One region of the Laedolimicola intestinihominis genome, then DNA from elsewhere that is predicted to be linked to it. Evidence: riboswitches for the same ligand, from Rfam matches in the RefSeq annotation. Region 1 holds a riboswitch; each other region holds the start of a gene.
The links. Region 1 has a riboswitch for cobalamin ahead of nikB (nickel ABC transporter permease). Riboswitches for the same ligand answer to the same signal wherever they lie in the genome.

Region 1 (4,632 bases):
TCCGGATCGTAGCTGTACGGGTTATCCAAATCATAGCCGGGTACCGGCGTATTATTGGTGTAAGTATAGGATCCGCCTGTGGATACATCGCACACGGTCTGACCGTCAATTGCCGTCATCACCGCTTTTCTCAGGGTATCATTGCCCAGCACTCCGTCAAAATTGATAAACCAGTTGCAGACACGGTTTCCACCGGTGACGTCAATCTGATAGGTACCCGCATTCTCCAGGACCGCTCTGTCAGACGCCGCAATATTGATTCCCATGTCGGCTGAACCGTCCTGCAGGGCCATTGCGCGGGCAGAAGCCTCCCCGAGCTTCATGACATTGACCGTCTCAAAGGGTACTTCACCGTCCCAGTAATTGTCATTTTTTACCAGCTGGATATCATGCTCCGGATCGTTGGATACAAAGCAGTAGGGTCCTGTACAAATCGGTCCGTCCGCAGCGATATCGCGATCCGCAGAGCCAGCCACATCGATAATGCCATACCAGGGATACGCAAGGCAGCCCGGCAGGTCTACGGTCGGCTCACTTGTTACAATCGTCACAGTCCAGGCTTCATCGTCTGCGCTGATACTGTCATATGTGAAATAATTCCAGGGGTTTCCATTTCCGCCCTTATTGGGATCTGTCACCTCAAATAATCTCTCCAGGGATTCCTGAACCTTTGTCGCCGTCATCGATTCTCCATTGGAGAAGGTTACATTTTCTTTCAGCTTTATAGTCCAGGTCAGCTGATCGTCCGCTACAGACCAGTCTTCTGCCAACCACGGTGACACGGTGCCGTCGTCCTCAAAACGGGTCAGCGTTTCCAACGCGCCCCAGCGCATCACAAACCAGCTGTTCCAGTCATCTGCCGGATCCAGGGTTGCGCTGGTCAACTCTGTCGCCACATTTAGCTGTGTTTTCGCGCTTCCTCCGTCTGACGCTGCTTTCTGCTCTGTTCCTGCGCTGCCGCCGCATGCTGTGATACTGCCCGCAAGGCACAGGCTAAGGGCAAGGGCAATCAGTTTTTTTCCGTTCATCTTCTCTTTCTCCTCTTCTTTCTTCGTTTTTCTGTTGCATTTGGATCTATCATATCTCTAATACAGTCACCCCAGAGATTAAAGATGACTACCGTAATAAAGACCGCAAGTCCCGGACAAAACAGCAGCCACGGGCTGCTCAGTATATAAGTTCTTCCCTCGCTCAGCATATATCCCCATTCCGGCGTAGGGGGCTGGATTCCAAAACCAAGGAAGGACAGGCTTGCCAGCGACAGCATGATGGTGCCGATATCCGTCGCCGCCGTAATGATCATCGTGGGGAGCGCGTTGGGCAGCATATATCTCATCAGGATTCTGCCATGTCTGGATCCTGAGATTTCCGCCGCCGATATATAAGTCCTGTTCCGTATCTTCAGCACCAGACTTCTGGAAAGTCTGGCGTATCTGGTCCAGCTTACCGCCGCGATTGCAATCATGGAATTTTTCAGGCTTGGCCCAAGAATTCCAGCGATTGCCATAGCCAGAATCAGATCTGGGAAGGCGATCATCATATCGCCCACTCTCATGATTACCGCGTCTGTCACCCCGCCGAAATACCCTGCTATGATTCCAAGAAAGGTACCCACAACCAGGATTACCGCCACCAGAATCAGTACGCTGTATACACTGGTGGTCGCCCCGCAGAGCACCCGGGAGAACACGTCCCGTCCCAGCGCGTCGGTTCCAAAATAGTGTTCTTTTCCGGGCGCCTGGAACGCGTCGCTCAGTGACGCGCTCAACGGATCGTAGGGAACGATTTTGTCCGCCAGGAATGCCACTGCCAGGATAAGGAAAACCAGAATGGAAAGCACCGCAAATCTTGTATTCTTTTTCATCAGTCCTCCCCCTCCCTGATCCTCGGATCAATATAATGATAGGATATATCCACCAGCAGATTTACCACCATATAGATCAGGGCTATCCATAATACGAAGCCCTGGATCAGCGGATAATCCCGCGCCTTTACCGCTCCCACCGCCAGGATACCCAGTCCCGGGTAGGAGAAAATAATCTCCACCACCGAGGTTCCTCCGAGAAGTGATCCAAAGGAAAGCCCCAGCATGGTAACCAGCGGAAGCATGGCGTTGGGAAGAACCTGGCGGAACAGTATTTCCCACTGATTCATTCCACGGGCTCTCGCGCCTGTCACGTAATCCTGGTGCAACTCCTCCAGCACCGCCGTGCGCACCTGTCTGGAATATTTGGAGGCCATGGCAATGGCCAGCGTAATCCCCGGCAACAGCATCTGTTCCATTCCGACGGAGCTGCTCGCCACCTTTACCAGTCCCAGCTTCAAAGCGAAGACATATAATAAGATCAGGCCAATCAGGAAGCCCGGAAGCGAAATACCCAGGAAAGAAAGAAAGCGAACGATATAATCCGCTATCCCGTCCTGTCTGACCGCTGAAAGAATTCCAAGGGGAACCGAAATAATTAACATCAGTCCCAGGGAAAACAGGGCCAGCCGGAACGTTGCCGGCAGTCTTTTCATCAGCAGATCCAGTACCGGGGCGCTTTTACTGAAGGAGGTTCCAAAATCTCCGTGAAAAATACCGCCTATCCAGTCCACATATTGCTGTAAAAAGGGTTTGTCCAGTCCCATGGACTGCCTGGCCTGCTCCAGCATTTCCGGACTCGGAGTAATTCCCAGGGAATCATACATAGCTGTGGCCGGATCGCCCGGCGCAAGGTAGGTTAATAAAAAGGTCAGAAAGGAAATGCCTATCAGCACTACGCACATCTGGATAAGTCTGGATACGAGCCTGTTCTTTTTCACTGTTTTCCTCCGTTTCAATAAGAAAAGCGACTTCATTACACAAAAAAGCCATGGATGCTTTTGCATCCATGACCGATTTTACATGGGAAATAAGCCTTCGCAAATAGATCGTCCGCTAAGGTTGCTGCATAGCAGTTCTCCTGACTCACATATTCAGGGAAGAAGCCCAGCGAACTCTCCACGCCTTCTCAGGTTTACCCCAATGGCGGACTTTCATCTAAGGATCATTCTTTATGTATACAGTGGCGGTACCGTCCATGATTTCCACATGATTCTCTATTCTTTATCAGCCGCCGTACGCGACTGACAACACTATGCCCGTTTATTTTACTTGATTTCTCTATATCTGTCAAGATTTTTCCATTTTTATCTTCCGGTAATTCAGCCTGTCCCTTCGGAAACAGGAATTATTTCTCTTTCTATCCATACTTTCCTTGACCCGCTTCTCTTACATAGGTATAATGGGCATAGATTATTCTCAATACAAAATCAGGTATAAGGAAATCAGACAAATGGATTACAAACTTTTGCTCGACACCGCCGTCATGGCGGGGGAGCTGATGCTGGCCAACGGGGCTGAGACCTACCGGGTGGAGGATACCATGCAGCGGATGCTGGAGCTGTCGGGGCTGAAGACCGCCGAAGCTTTCGTGATGGTGACCGGCTTTCTGGTCACTCTGGACGACCCGTCCATCCAGTCCATGACGGTGACCCGCCGGATTCACAGCCGTGGCACGAACCTGAGTATCATCGACGAAATTAACAGTATTTCCAGAGGACTCTGCAGCGGGGAGCTGGAACTGAAGGAAGCCTTCCGGCAGATAAAAAAGCTGAAAAAGGAACCGCACCCTCCCCAGGCCTTTCTGCTGGCCAACGCGGGCGTGGCCGCGGCCTTTGCACTGACCTACGGCGGAACCTGGCAGGAGGCCTTTGTGGCGGGCGTGGCCGGATTTTTCATGGCCATCTGCCTGTATCTGTGCAACCGCATGAAGCTGCCCGCCTTCTTCGGAATCCTGCTGAGCGCCGTGGTAATCTCACTGTTCGCAGGCGGACTTCTGAAGTTTCTTCCTATTATAGGGAACCTGGATTCCATCATCATCGCGGCCATCATGCCCCTGGTTCCCGGCGTAGCCATCACCAACGCGGTCTTTGACACCCTGCACGGGGATTATATCTCCGGCTCCGCCCGGATGATGGAGGCCTTTGTGGTCGCCGCCTCTGTAGCTATGGGTATTGTCATCGGACTTCGTTTCATTCAGTAAGGAGGCTTTTATGCTGATACAGGTTATCGGCGCGTTTTTTTCCGTTGTGGCCTTTTCTTTTCTGCTGCACGTACCGCGCAAATATATCATCTGGGCCGGTTTCACCGGCGCGGTGGGCTGGTGGATCTATCTGTTTCTCATCGGAATCAATCTGTCTGTGGCCATGTCCACCTTTCTGTCCGGCTGTCTCGTCTCCCTCTGCGGCCAGATTTTCGCAAGGGTCCTGAAGGCTCCGGTCACGATTTTCGTCATCCCGGGCATCTTACCGCTGGTGCCGGGCGCGGGCATGTTCCGCATCGCCCACTCTGTCATCCGTTCCGACGGAATGACTTCCTATTATATTATTCAGACACTGATTGTGGCGGGAATGATCGCCCTGTCCATCATGGTGGTGGACAGTATTTTCCGCTTATTTTTAAAGACCAAAGGAGATTGTCATGTGGATCGCAGATAACTGGACCGATTATGAGATACTGGATACTTCGAAAGGAGAAAAGCTGGAACGCTGGGGCGACTATCTGCTGGTGCGTCCGGATCCCCAGGTTATCTGGGATACGGAGCGAAA
Region 2 (4,632 bases), on a different contig from region 1:
TAAATGAAGAAAAAAAAGAATTATCTGGATTTTGTGCCGGTCTGCGCGCCGGGCTACAGCTGGAAGCTGAATGAAAAGAAGCTGGTGGAGATAGAAGTACAGAACAAAGGCTTCTATAATTGGCTGGCACAGAAGTTTTTCAAGCGGCCGAAGGTCAGCTATATCAGTCTGGACGAGTACGGCAGCTTTGTATGGCAGCAGATGGACGGCCAGCGGACCATCTACGACATCAGCTTTCTGGTAAAGGAACGCTACGGCGAAGAGGCGGAGCCGCTTCTTCCGCGCCTTACAAAGTTTTTCCAGATTCTGTATCAGAATCATTATATCGGATACAGTACTCCGCTGGAGAAAAAAGCAAAATAAAAAAATCTTAAGAATTGGCAGCAGCTCTTCCTCCCGGAGAGCTGTTGCCTTTTTCTTTGGGAGCGGGTAAAATAGAGGTTAGAGAGAAAAATGGCATCAGCGAAGGGACGGAATCCATGGCGGGATGGAAAAGATCTTTTTACAGGGAAATGATAAAATACATTCAGATAAGTATTCTGGCAGTTCTCATGGCGCTCCTTGTAGGCGGCGCATTGTGGGCGGCGGAAGGCTTTTCTGCGCCCGGGAAAAGCGCGGAGGCTCTGGCGGATGCAGGGATGGATTCCCTGGAAAATGCGGACACTGAGAAAACAGGAAAGCTGTCAGTGGAAGTACCGACCGTACATGTGTTGACGCCGCCCGGAAAATCAGAAGCCTCTGAAGCTTGGGCAGAGGAATCGGAAGGTGCAGAAGCCTCGGATGGAGAGAATCGGAAAGAGGAGGTTACCTTATTGTTTGCAGGCGACCTGTTTCTGACTGATGTTTTACAGGAAAAATACGAGCGAAATGGCATTTCTGCAGTGGCCACATCAGATTTGCTTTCCATTACCCGCGGCGCCGATATCTTCATGCTGAATCAGGAATTTCCTTTTGGAACTACCGGTGAGGCAATGGAAGATAAGCAATATACCTTCCGGGTGGATCCCAAATATGCATCTGTATTACCGGAGCTGGGGGCAGATATCGTGACCCTGGCCAATAACCATATGCTGGATTATGGACGGGGCCCGCTTAAGGAGACCCTTGAAGCGTTGGACGAGGCAGGAATTCTCCATGTGGGAGCGGGGCAGAACCTGGAGGAGGCAAAGGCTCTGAAAACCGTGGAGGCAGGCGGACGGGTCATTGGCTTTCTGGGAGCCACCCGTGTGATTCCGGAGCATTCCTGGACTGCGTCTCAGAGCAATTCCGGTCTCTTTACCACCTATGATCCCACGAAGCTTCTGGAGGAGATTCAGGCTGCGAAGGAGACCTGCGACTATGTGGTGGTCTATGTCCATTGGGGAATCGAGCGGAACACAGAGCCGGAGGATTATCAGAAAACCCTGGCCCGCCAGTACATTGACGCCGGGGCAGACGCTGTAATTGGCGCGCACCCCCATGTGCTGCAGGGCATCGAGTATTATCATGGAAAGCCCATATTCTACAGCCTGGGTAATTTCATTTTTGCGAACCGGGCTTACGAGACCATGATGGCGGAGCTGACTCTGACCGACAGCGGCGTGGATGTCCGGGTGATTCCCTGTGTCAGTACGGCCAATCAGATGGGGCTGATGAACAGCGGCGAACGGGCTGGCTTTTATGGCAGGCTGCAGGAGCTGTGCTTTGGCGGGATAGCGATAGATGAAGGGGGGAGGGTACCAGAGTAGAAGAGAACATGCTGACAGGGCTTTGGATAAGGAAAAGCGAAAGCTCTGACAGTCAGGAAAAGAGCGGTTCTTTTTGGTATGTTAGAAGTGAATAAATTATCAGAAAAATATAAAAAAAACATGCAATATAAAGAATTTAATTTTTTTGGAAAAAACACTTGCATTTCCCCTTGCCTTATTATATACTAAACAAGTCGCAAGGGTGCGGCACAAAAACATAGGAAATGGTCGATTGGTCAAGCGGTTAAGACGTCGCCCTCTCACGGCGAAAACAGGGGTTCGATTCCCCTATCGACTGCTGAAAAGCTTCTGGTTATCCAGGAGCTTTTTTGCTCTATAGGAAGCACCGTGTTACATGAAAGTGCAAAAGCCATGATTCCTATAGAGCAAAAAGCCCCTCCGGGGGATCGCACTGCGGCGGAATGGAATAATGTCGCTTACGCGACCCGCCGCAGGCGGAGAATCCTGCTTTGCAGGATTCTTTCTTAATGTGCACTGCGGCGCTGTGGAAGGAACTGGCACAGATTAACAATATTTGATGCTTGACAAGAAAAAAGAAAATAGGTAATATATCTAACGGAGTGAGTGCCGGCTAACAGAAATGTTGGGCCGGTGAAAAGGGAAACAGGTGTAAATCCTGTGCGGTGCCGCCGCTGTAAGCGCGAAGTTTCAGGGCCGTTTTCCTTCACTGTCCGTAAGGTACAGGAAATGGTACGGGACGGGAAGAAGGAAGACAAATAAGGCCGGCGTAAGTCAGAAGACCTGCTTATTCTGCTTTTGCTGTCACGGTCCATGACATTTGCGAAAGATAGAGGGCGCAGTGCGTCCGGATGCCGAATACGGGTGCATCTTCTGATTTGGATAGATCAGAGGGTGCTTTTTTTATGGACAAATTATTATACAGAACGAAGGAGAAGAAACATGAAGAAGAAAGTAGTAAGCGTACTCTTAAGTACCTGTCTCGCGGCGAGCCTGCTGGCTGGCTGCGGTTCCAAGGCTGCGGACACCACAACAGAGGAGAACACAGAGGCTGCCGAAAGCACCGACGAGGCAAAGGAGACTGCAGACGCAGACGACGCCTATGAGCCGGTTACCATTACTCTGAACCTGGAGCGTTCCGGACTGGGCGAGAACGTAGAGTACACCATCACAAAAATGCCCTCCGCTGTGGTAGCTTCCGGTGACCAGATGGCAGACTTTTTCTTTGATCTGGGACTGCAGGATCAGATGGTAGGCTATACCAAGGGCTTTTGCTGGAGTACGGCTTCCGAGTATCCGGCCCGCGATCAGGTTCCCCAGCTGATGAACCCGGGCGAAGGCCTGACAAATCTGTCCAAGGAAGAGCTGCTGGCAACCGGCTGCGATTTCCTGATGGGCTGGGATTCCACATTTTCTGATAAGAATTTCAACAAGGATTTTTGCGATGAGAATGGTATCGCCATGTATTTCCCGTATGTATGCACAGACAGCGCAACCTTTGCGGATCTGTATAAGGACTATGAAACTCTGGGCGAGATCTTCAAGGTGCAGGATCTGGCAGCTGAGAAGGTGCAGGCTATGAAGGATACCCTGCAGGAGGTGCAGGACGCTCTGGGCGATGAGGCCTATGAGAATCCGGTAAAAGTATTTGCTTATGATTCCGGAGAGGATGTACCGTTTACCGCTTGCCAGGGTATGCCGGGCGACATCATCAAGAAGGCCGGCGGTATCTCCATCTTCGATGATATCGAAGCAGGCTGGGCAAAGCCCTCCTGGGAGGAAGTAGTAGAGCGTGATCCGGACGTGATTCTGATTCTGGAGTATACCGGAGACGATGTAGCAGAGAAGCGGGAGTTCCTGGAGACCAATGAATTCACCAAGGATCTGCGCGCCGTAAAGGAAGGCAGAATCTACTCCGTATGCTGCAGCGATATGCAGGGTAGCGCAGGAAGCGCCAATGCAGTGAAGACCATTGCAGAGCAGCTGTATCCGGACAAATTCTAACAGGGGAAAAGACAGGGGAGTGAAAGCTCCCCGTTTTTCTTGCTCATTCTATCTATGTTCTCGAAGGAGGAATCTATGAAAGGAACAGCAAAATCAGGGAAAGGCCGTTTTTTTGTGACACTGCTTTTGGTACTGTTGCTGATTGTCGGGGTATTAACCATATCGGTCACCATCGGCGCAGTGAACGTTTCGGCCGGCGATATTGGAAAAATTCTGGTAAATAAAATTTCTGGGAAGGATATCTTTCGGATTGCCTGGGAGGGCAAGACAGAAAATATCATCTGGAATATCCGGTTTCCCCGCGTGCTGATGGCCTTTATCGTAGGCGCGGGACTGGCGCTGTGCGGCGTCCTGATGCAGGCGCTGACCAAGAATCCCCTGGCGGATCCCTATGTACTTGGCATCTCCTCCGGCGCTTCCGCCGGAGCAGTCTGTGCCATCCTGCTTGGCTGGTTCAGCTTCATGGGCGGGTATTCCGTTATCTTTGGCGCTACCATGGGAGCGGCTGTCTCCATCTGTCTGTCTTTAAGTATCGCCTCCATTCATGGTCGGATTACCTCGACGCAGCTGGTGCTGGCGGGTATCGCGACTTCCGCCCTGTTCTCCGCCTTTACCAATCTGATGGTATACGGAATCAATACGGGATCGGATAAGACGAAGATGGCGCTCTATTGGATGGTAGGATCCTTAAGCGGAGCCACCTGGAGCAAGCTGAGATATGTGGTGGTGGTTGGCGTTGTGGTAATCGTGGTTATTTTCCTGTTCGCGAAGGAGCTGGACGTATTGCTTCTGGGCGACGACGTGGCGGAAACTCTGGGTGTGGATACCCGTAAAATGAAACTGGTTATTATTGCGGCTTCCACGATCCTGACCGGCGTTGTGGTATCCGTCAGCGGCGTTATCGGATTTGTGGGGCTGGTTG
Region 3 (4,632 bases), on a different contig from region 1:
ACTGTTTCTTGGCATCCTGGTGGGAGGCCTGTTCTACTCGGGCTTCAGCTTCGAGGGAACCGTGCTTCACATCTTTGAGGATGGAATCGTAGGCGTTCTGTCCGACAGCTACAATGTGGGAATTCTGGTGTTCCTGGTTATCCTGGGAGCCATTGTGTCACTGATGAACCGGGCCGGAGGCTCGGCGGCCTTCGGACGGTGGGCCGGCGAGCATATCAAGACCCGCACCGGCGCTCAGCTTGCTACGGTAGCCCTTGGCGTTCTGATTTTCATCGACGATTATTTTAACTGCCTGACCGTGGGAAGCGTCATGCGTCCCGTGACGGACAAGCACAACATTTCCCGGGCGAAGCTGGCGTATCTCATCGACGCCACAGCGGCTCCGGTCTGCATCATTGCCCCCATTTCATCCTGGGCGGCGGCCGTAACCGGTTTCGTAGAGGGTGAGGACGGACTGGCGCTTTTTGTCAGCGCGATTCCCTATAATTTCTACGCGATTCTGACTATCGTTATGATGATTACGATAGCAATTCTGAACATAGATTTCGGTTCTATGAAGGTCCATGAGGACAACGCAAAGAAGGGCGACCTGTTTACTACGCCGGACAGACCTTACGGCAACGCAGAAGGCCTGGATAACGTGGGAAATGGTTCCGTAAAGGATTTGCTGATTCCGATTCTTTCCCTGATCATCTGCTGCGTCATCGGCATGATTTACACCGGCGGCTTCTTTGACGGCGCGGACTTCGTGACCGCCTTCTCCAACAGCGACGCGTCCATCGGTCTGGCCATCGGAAGTGCTTTCGCCCTGGTCATCACGATTCTGCTGTATGTGAGCCGTAAGGTCCTGGGCTTCAAGGAGTGCATGAACTGCATTCCCGAGGGCTTCAAGGCCATGGTTCCGGCTATCATGATTCTGACCTTCGCCTGGACCCTGAAGGCCATGACAGACAGCCTGGGCGCCGCGGAGTTCGTGGCTAATCTGATTAAGAGCAGCTCTCAGGGTATGGTTGCTCTGCTTCCGGCTATTATTTTCCTGGTTGGATGCTTCCTGGCTTTTGCCACCGGAACCTCCTGGGGAACCTTTGGTATCCTGATTCCGATTGTGGTAGACGCGTTCCAGACCACCCATCCGGCGTTGATGACCGTGGCCATCTCTGCCTGCATGGCGGGCGCTGTCTGCGGCGACCACTGCTCCCCGATTTCCGATACGACCATTATGGCGTCTGCGGGAGCCCAGTGTAACCATGTAAACCATGTGTCCACCCAGCTTCCCTATGCGGTCAGTGTAGCAGTGATTTCCTTTATTACCTATATTGTGGCAGGATTTACCCAGTCTGCGCTGATTTCTCTGCCGGTAGGAATCATATTGCTGCTCGCTTATCTGTTATTTATGAAAAAACGGGCGAAATAATGCAAAAAGGAAGAAAAAATAGCGGAAAAACAGTTGATTATTTCAGAAAGACTGCTATAATGCTTGTGTAGGTTATGTGAAATCAAATAAGAAACAGCTGGTGCCGTTAAAAAACGGAGAATAGGGAAGCAGGTGAGAGACCTGCGCGATCTCGTCACTGTATGCAGGAGCGGCTTATCATACGTCACTGAGCCATCGGGAAGACGATAAGCAGCGCTTGTACTGTAAGCCAGGAGACCTGCCAGACTGCGGCGCATGGAGTCGAAAGATTCCGGATCACGAGGATTGATAGTGCCAGATGGGGTATAGACACAGCTGTTCCGCACAGCGCTGTTTTGCGTGGATGGGCGAACAGATGTAAAGCTGACGATTGAAAATCCGACGATCCACAGGATCGTCGGATTTTTTAGCAGATTCCTTCTGATCTTATGAATTTCATTTAACTGAAAAATTTTTGCAGGAGGAAAAGAAAATGAAAAAGAAACTTGTAACACTGTTATGTGTAACAACTCTGACAGCATCCATGCTGGCAGGCTGCGGCAGCAAGGCTGAGACGCCGGCTGCAGACACTACTACTACGGAAGAGACCACAGACGCTGCAGAGGAGACTGCAGACGACGCGGACGCAGATCAGGCTGCAGCTGACAACGTAGCAGCCCTGATTGACAAGATCTATGTGCAGGAGAGAACAGAGACCACAGACGCTGACTGTAAGGCAGCCAAGGAAGCATGGGACGCTCTGACAGACGCTCAGAAGGAGCTGGTAGAGGGCGAGAACGCTGACCCGGATTACTTCGGACGCGACACCGGAGACGCTTCCAAGGATGATCCGAGAAACCAGGACGAGATCGGCGAGAACGAGCTGCTGGTAGTAAGCTTTGGTACTTCCTTCAATGACAGCCGTGTAGCTGATATCAAGGGTATCGAGGACGCTCTGGCAGAGGCAAATCCGGACTGGTCCGTAAGACGTGCCTTTACCGCGCAGATTATCATCAACCATATCCAGGCCCGCGACGGCGAGGCAATTGACAACATGGATCAGGCTCTGGATCGCGCAGTTGCCAACGGCGTAAAGAACCTGGTTGTACAGCCGACCCATCTGATGCACGGCGCTGAGTACGACGAGCTGATGGAGGCGGTAGACGCATACAAGGATAAATTTGAGTCTGTAAAGGTAGCTGAGCCGCTTCTGGGCGAGGTTGGAGCAGACGCTTCCGCAGTTAACGCTGACAAGAAGGCTGTTGCTGAGGCTATTACTGCTGAGGCTGTAAAGACGGCTGGTTTCGATACTCTGGACGCAGCAAAAGAGGATGGCGTGGCATTTGTATTCATGGGTCATGGTACCTCCCATACCGCAAAGATTTCCTATAGCCAGATGCAGGCACAGATGAAGGATCTGGGATATGAGAACGTATTTATCGGAACCGTAGAGGGCGAGCCGGAAGATACTGCATGTGAGAATGTGATTAACGCAGTTGCAGAGGCTGGTTACACCAAGGTTGTACTTCGTCCGCTGATGGTAGTTGCAGGCGACCATGCAAACAACGACATGGCAGGCGACGATGACGATTCCTGGAAGAGCATGTTCAACGCATCCGGCAAGTTCGAGAGCGTAGACTGCCAGATCGCAGGTCTGGGCGAGATCGAGGCAATCCAGAATCTCTATGTTGCTCATACCGCAGAGGCTATGAAATAAGTAAGGATAAAGGACAAGAAAAGAAATGAAGAAGAAAATCATCGCGTTAATGGGAATGGCAGTTATAAGCTGCGCACTGCTGATGGGCTGCGGCAGCAAGGCGGAGACGCCGGCTGCAGAGACTACCACAGAAGCGGAAAACTCCGATGAGGAAACTGCCAAGACAGAAGAAACGGCGGAGCCGGAAAAGGCTGACGCAGAAGAACCTGCAGCACCGGCACTGGAGGACGGCGTTTACACCGCAGATTTCAATACAGACAGCAGTATGTTCCATGTAAATGAATTTTACGAGGGAAAGGGAACTCTGACCGTAAAGGACGGACAGATGACCATTCATGTGGTTATGCCTTCCAAGAACATTGTGAATCTGTATGAAGGTCTGGCAGAGGATGCCCAGAAGGACGGCGCAGAGCTTCTGCAGCCGACCGTAGAGACCGTAGATTTCGGCGATGGTACAGAACCGGAGGAGGCCAATGCCTTCGACGTACCGGTACCCGCACTGGACGAGGAATTCGACCTGGCGCTGATCGGAACCAAGGGCGTATGGTATGACCATAAGGTCAGCGTATCCAATCCGGAGCTTCTTCAGGACTAATACGCGAAATGCAGAATAAATGTAATGATTCAGGGGACTGAACCGTTACGAATAAGTAAAATGCAGGGGCTGTTGTGGAATGTGCAGAACGTTTTGCGGCAGCCCCCTTGTTCAAATAAGATTCGAGGGGTAAAGCTATGACAATCGATGAATTACAGCTGGCAGACGGCAATTACACAGTGGAAGTGACCATGGAGGGCGGCAGCGGCCGGGCTACCATCGAATCGCCCACCGCGTTGTCTGTGGAGGACGGACAGGCCGTGGCCCAGATTACCTGGAGCAGCAATCATTACGACTACATGATCGTAGGTGGTGAGAAATATCTTCCGGTGAGCACAGACGAGCATTCAGTCTTTGAGATTCCGGTGGCAGTGTTCGATGAGGGAATGGACGTGATTGGCGATACCACGGCCATGAGTACGCCCCATGAGGTGGAGTATACGCTGACCTTCGCGTCAGATTCCATCCGGGGAGAGGGCGGCAGCGCAGCAGGCAAATCCGGATCCGCCACAGCGGCAGCAGGCATCGTGATTATAGTAGCGGCGGCAGCGATTGCAGCGGTTGTAATGCGGAAAAAGAGGAATACGAAAGCATGAAAAAGAAACTGATGGCACTTCTTCTGTGCCTGGCTATGTGTCTGGGACTTACGGCCTGTGGAGCAGGCGGTTCCGGAACGGCAGAGAACAGCACGGATATCAGTGACGAGCTGACCTATACAGACAGCACAAAGCTGGAATACGCGCAGAAATTTACTATCGACAATTATGAGGGCGGCTACGCGCTGATTACCGTCGCGGATGACGGACGTTTCCTGGTGGTTCCGGAAGGAAAAGAAGCGCCGGCGGATCTGGCGAAAGATATCACTGTGTTACAGCAGCCCATTCAGAATATATATCTGGTGGCTTCAGCAGTTATGGACATGTTCGT

Region 2: linked by a shared signal. The riboswitch ahead of WMO29_RS06290 (ABC transporter substrate-binding protein) and the one ahead of nikB (nickel ABC transporter permease) in region 1 are both predicted to bind cobalamin.
Region 3: linked by a shared signal. The riboswitch ahead of WMO29_RS16220 (sirohydrochlorin cobaltochelatase) and the one ahead of nikB (nickel ABC transporter permease) in region 1 are both predicted to bind cobalamin.

Annotation. Positions count from the first base shown of each region.
Region 1 is NZ_JBBMFE010000002.1:317,686-322,317, forward strand. It holds gene WMO29_RS03900 (ABC transporter substrate-binding protein) at 1-1,028, opposite strand, end outside; gene nikC (nickel transporter permease) at 1,025-1,864, opposite strand; gene nikB (nickel ABC transporter permease) at 1,864-2,805, opposite strand; cobalamin riboswitch at 2,919-3,137, opposite strand; gene WMO29_RS03915 (threonine/serine exporter family protein) at 3,318-4,067, shown strand; gene WMO29_RS03920 (threonine/serine exporter family protein) at 4,078-4,521, shown strand; gene WMO29_RS03925 (class I SAM-dependent methyltransferase) at 4,505-4,632, shown strand, end outside.
Region 2 is NZ_JBBMFE010000004.1:114,677-119,308, reverse strand. It holds gene WMO29_RS06310 (OPT family oligopeptide transporter) at 1-3, shown strand, start outside; gene WMO29_RS06305 (PqqD family protein) at 4-363, shown strand; gene WMO29_RS06300 (CapA family protein) at 480-1,727, shown strand; tRNA gene WMO29_RS06295 (tRNA-Glu) at 1,954-2,025, shown strand; cobalamin riboswitch at 2,294-2,511, shown strand; gene WMO29_RS06290 (ABC transporter substrate-binding protein) at 2,649-3,710, shown strand; gene WMO29_RS06285 (FecCD family ABC transporter permease) at 3,786-4,632, shown strand, end outside.
Region 3 is NZ_JBBMFE010000023.1:9,266-13,897, forward strand. It holds gene WMO29_RS16215 (Na+/H+ antiporter NhaC family protein) at 1-1,414, shown strand, start outside; cobalamin riboswitch at 1,496-1,675, shown strand; gene WMO29_RS16220 (sirohydrochlorin cobaltochelatase) at 1,887-3,110, shown strand; gene WMO29_RS16225 (hypothetical protein) at 3,136-3,705, shown strand; gene WMO29_RS16230 (hypothetical protein) at 3,843-4,301, shown strand; gene WMO29_RS16235 (ABC transporter substrate-binding protein) at 4,298-4,632, shown strand, end outside.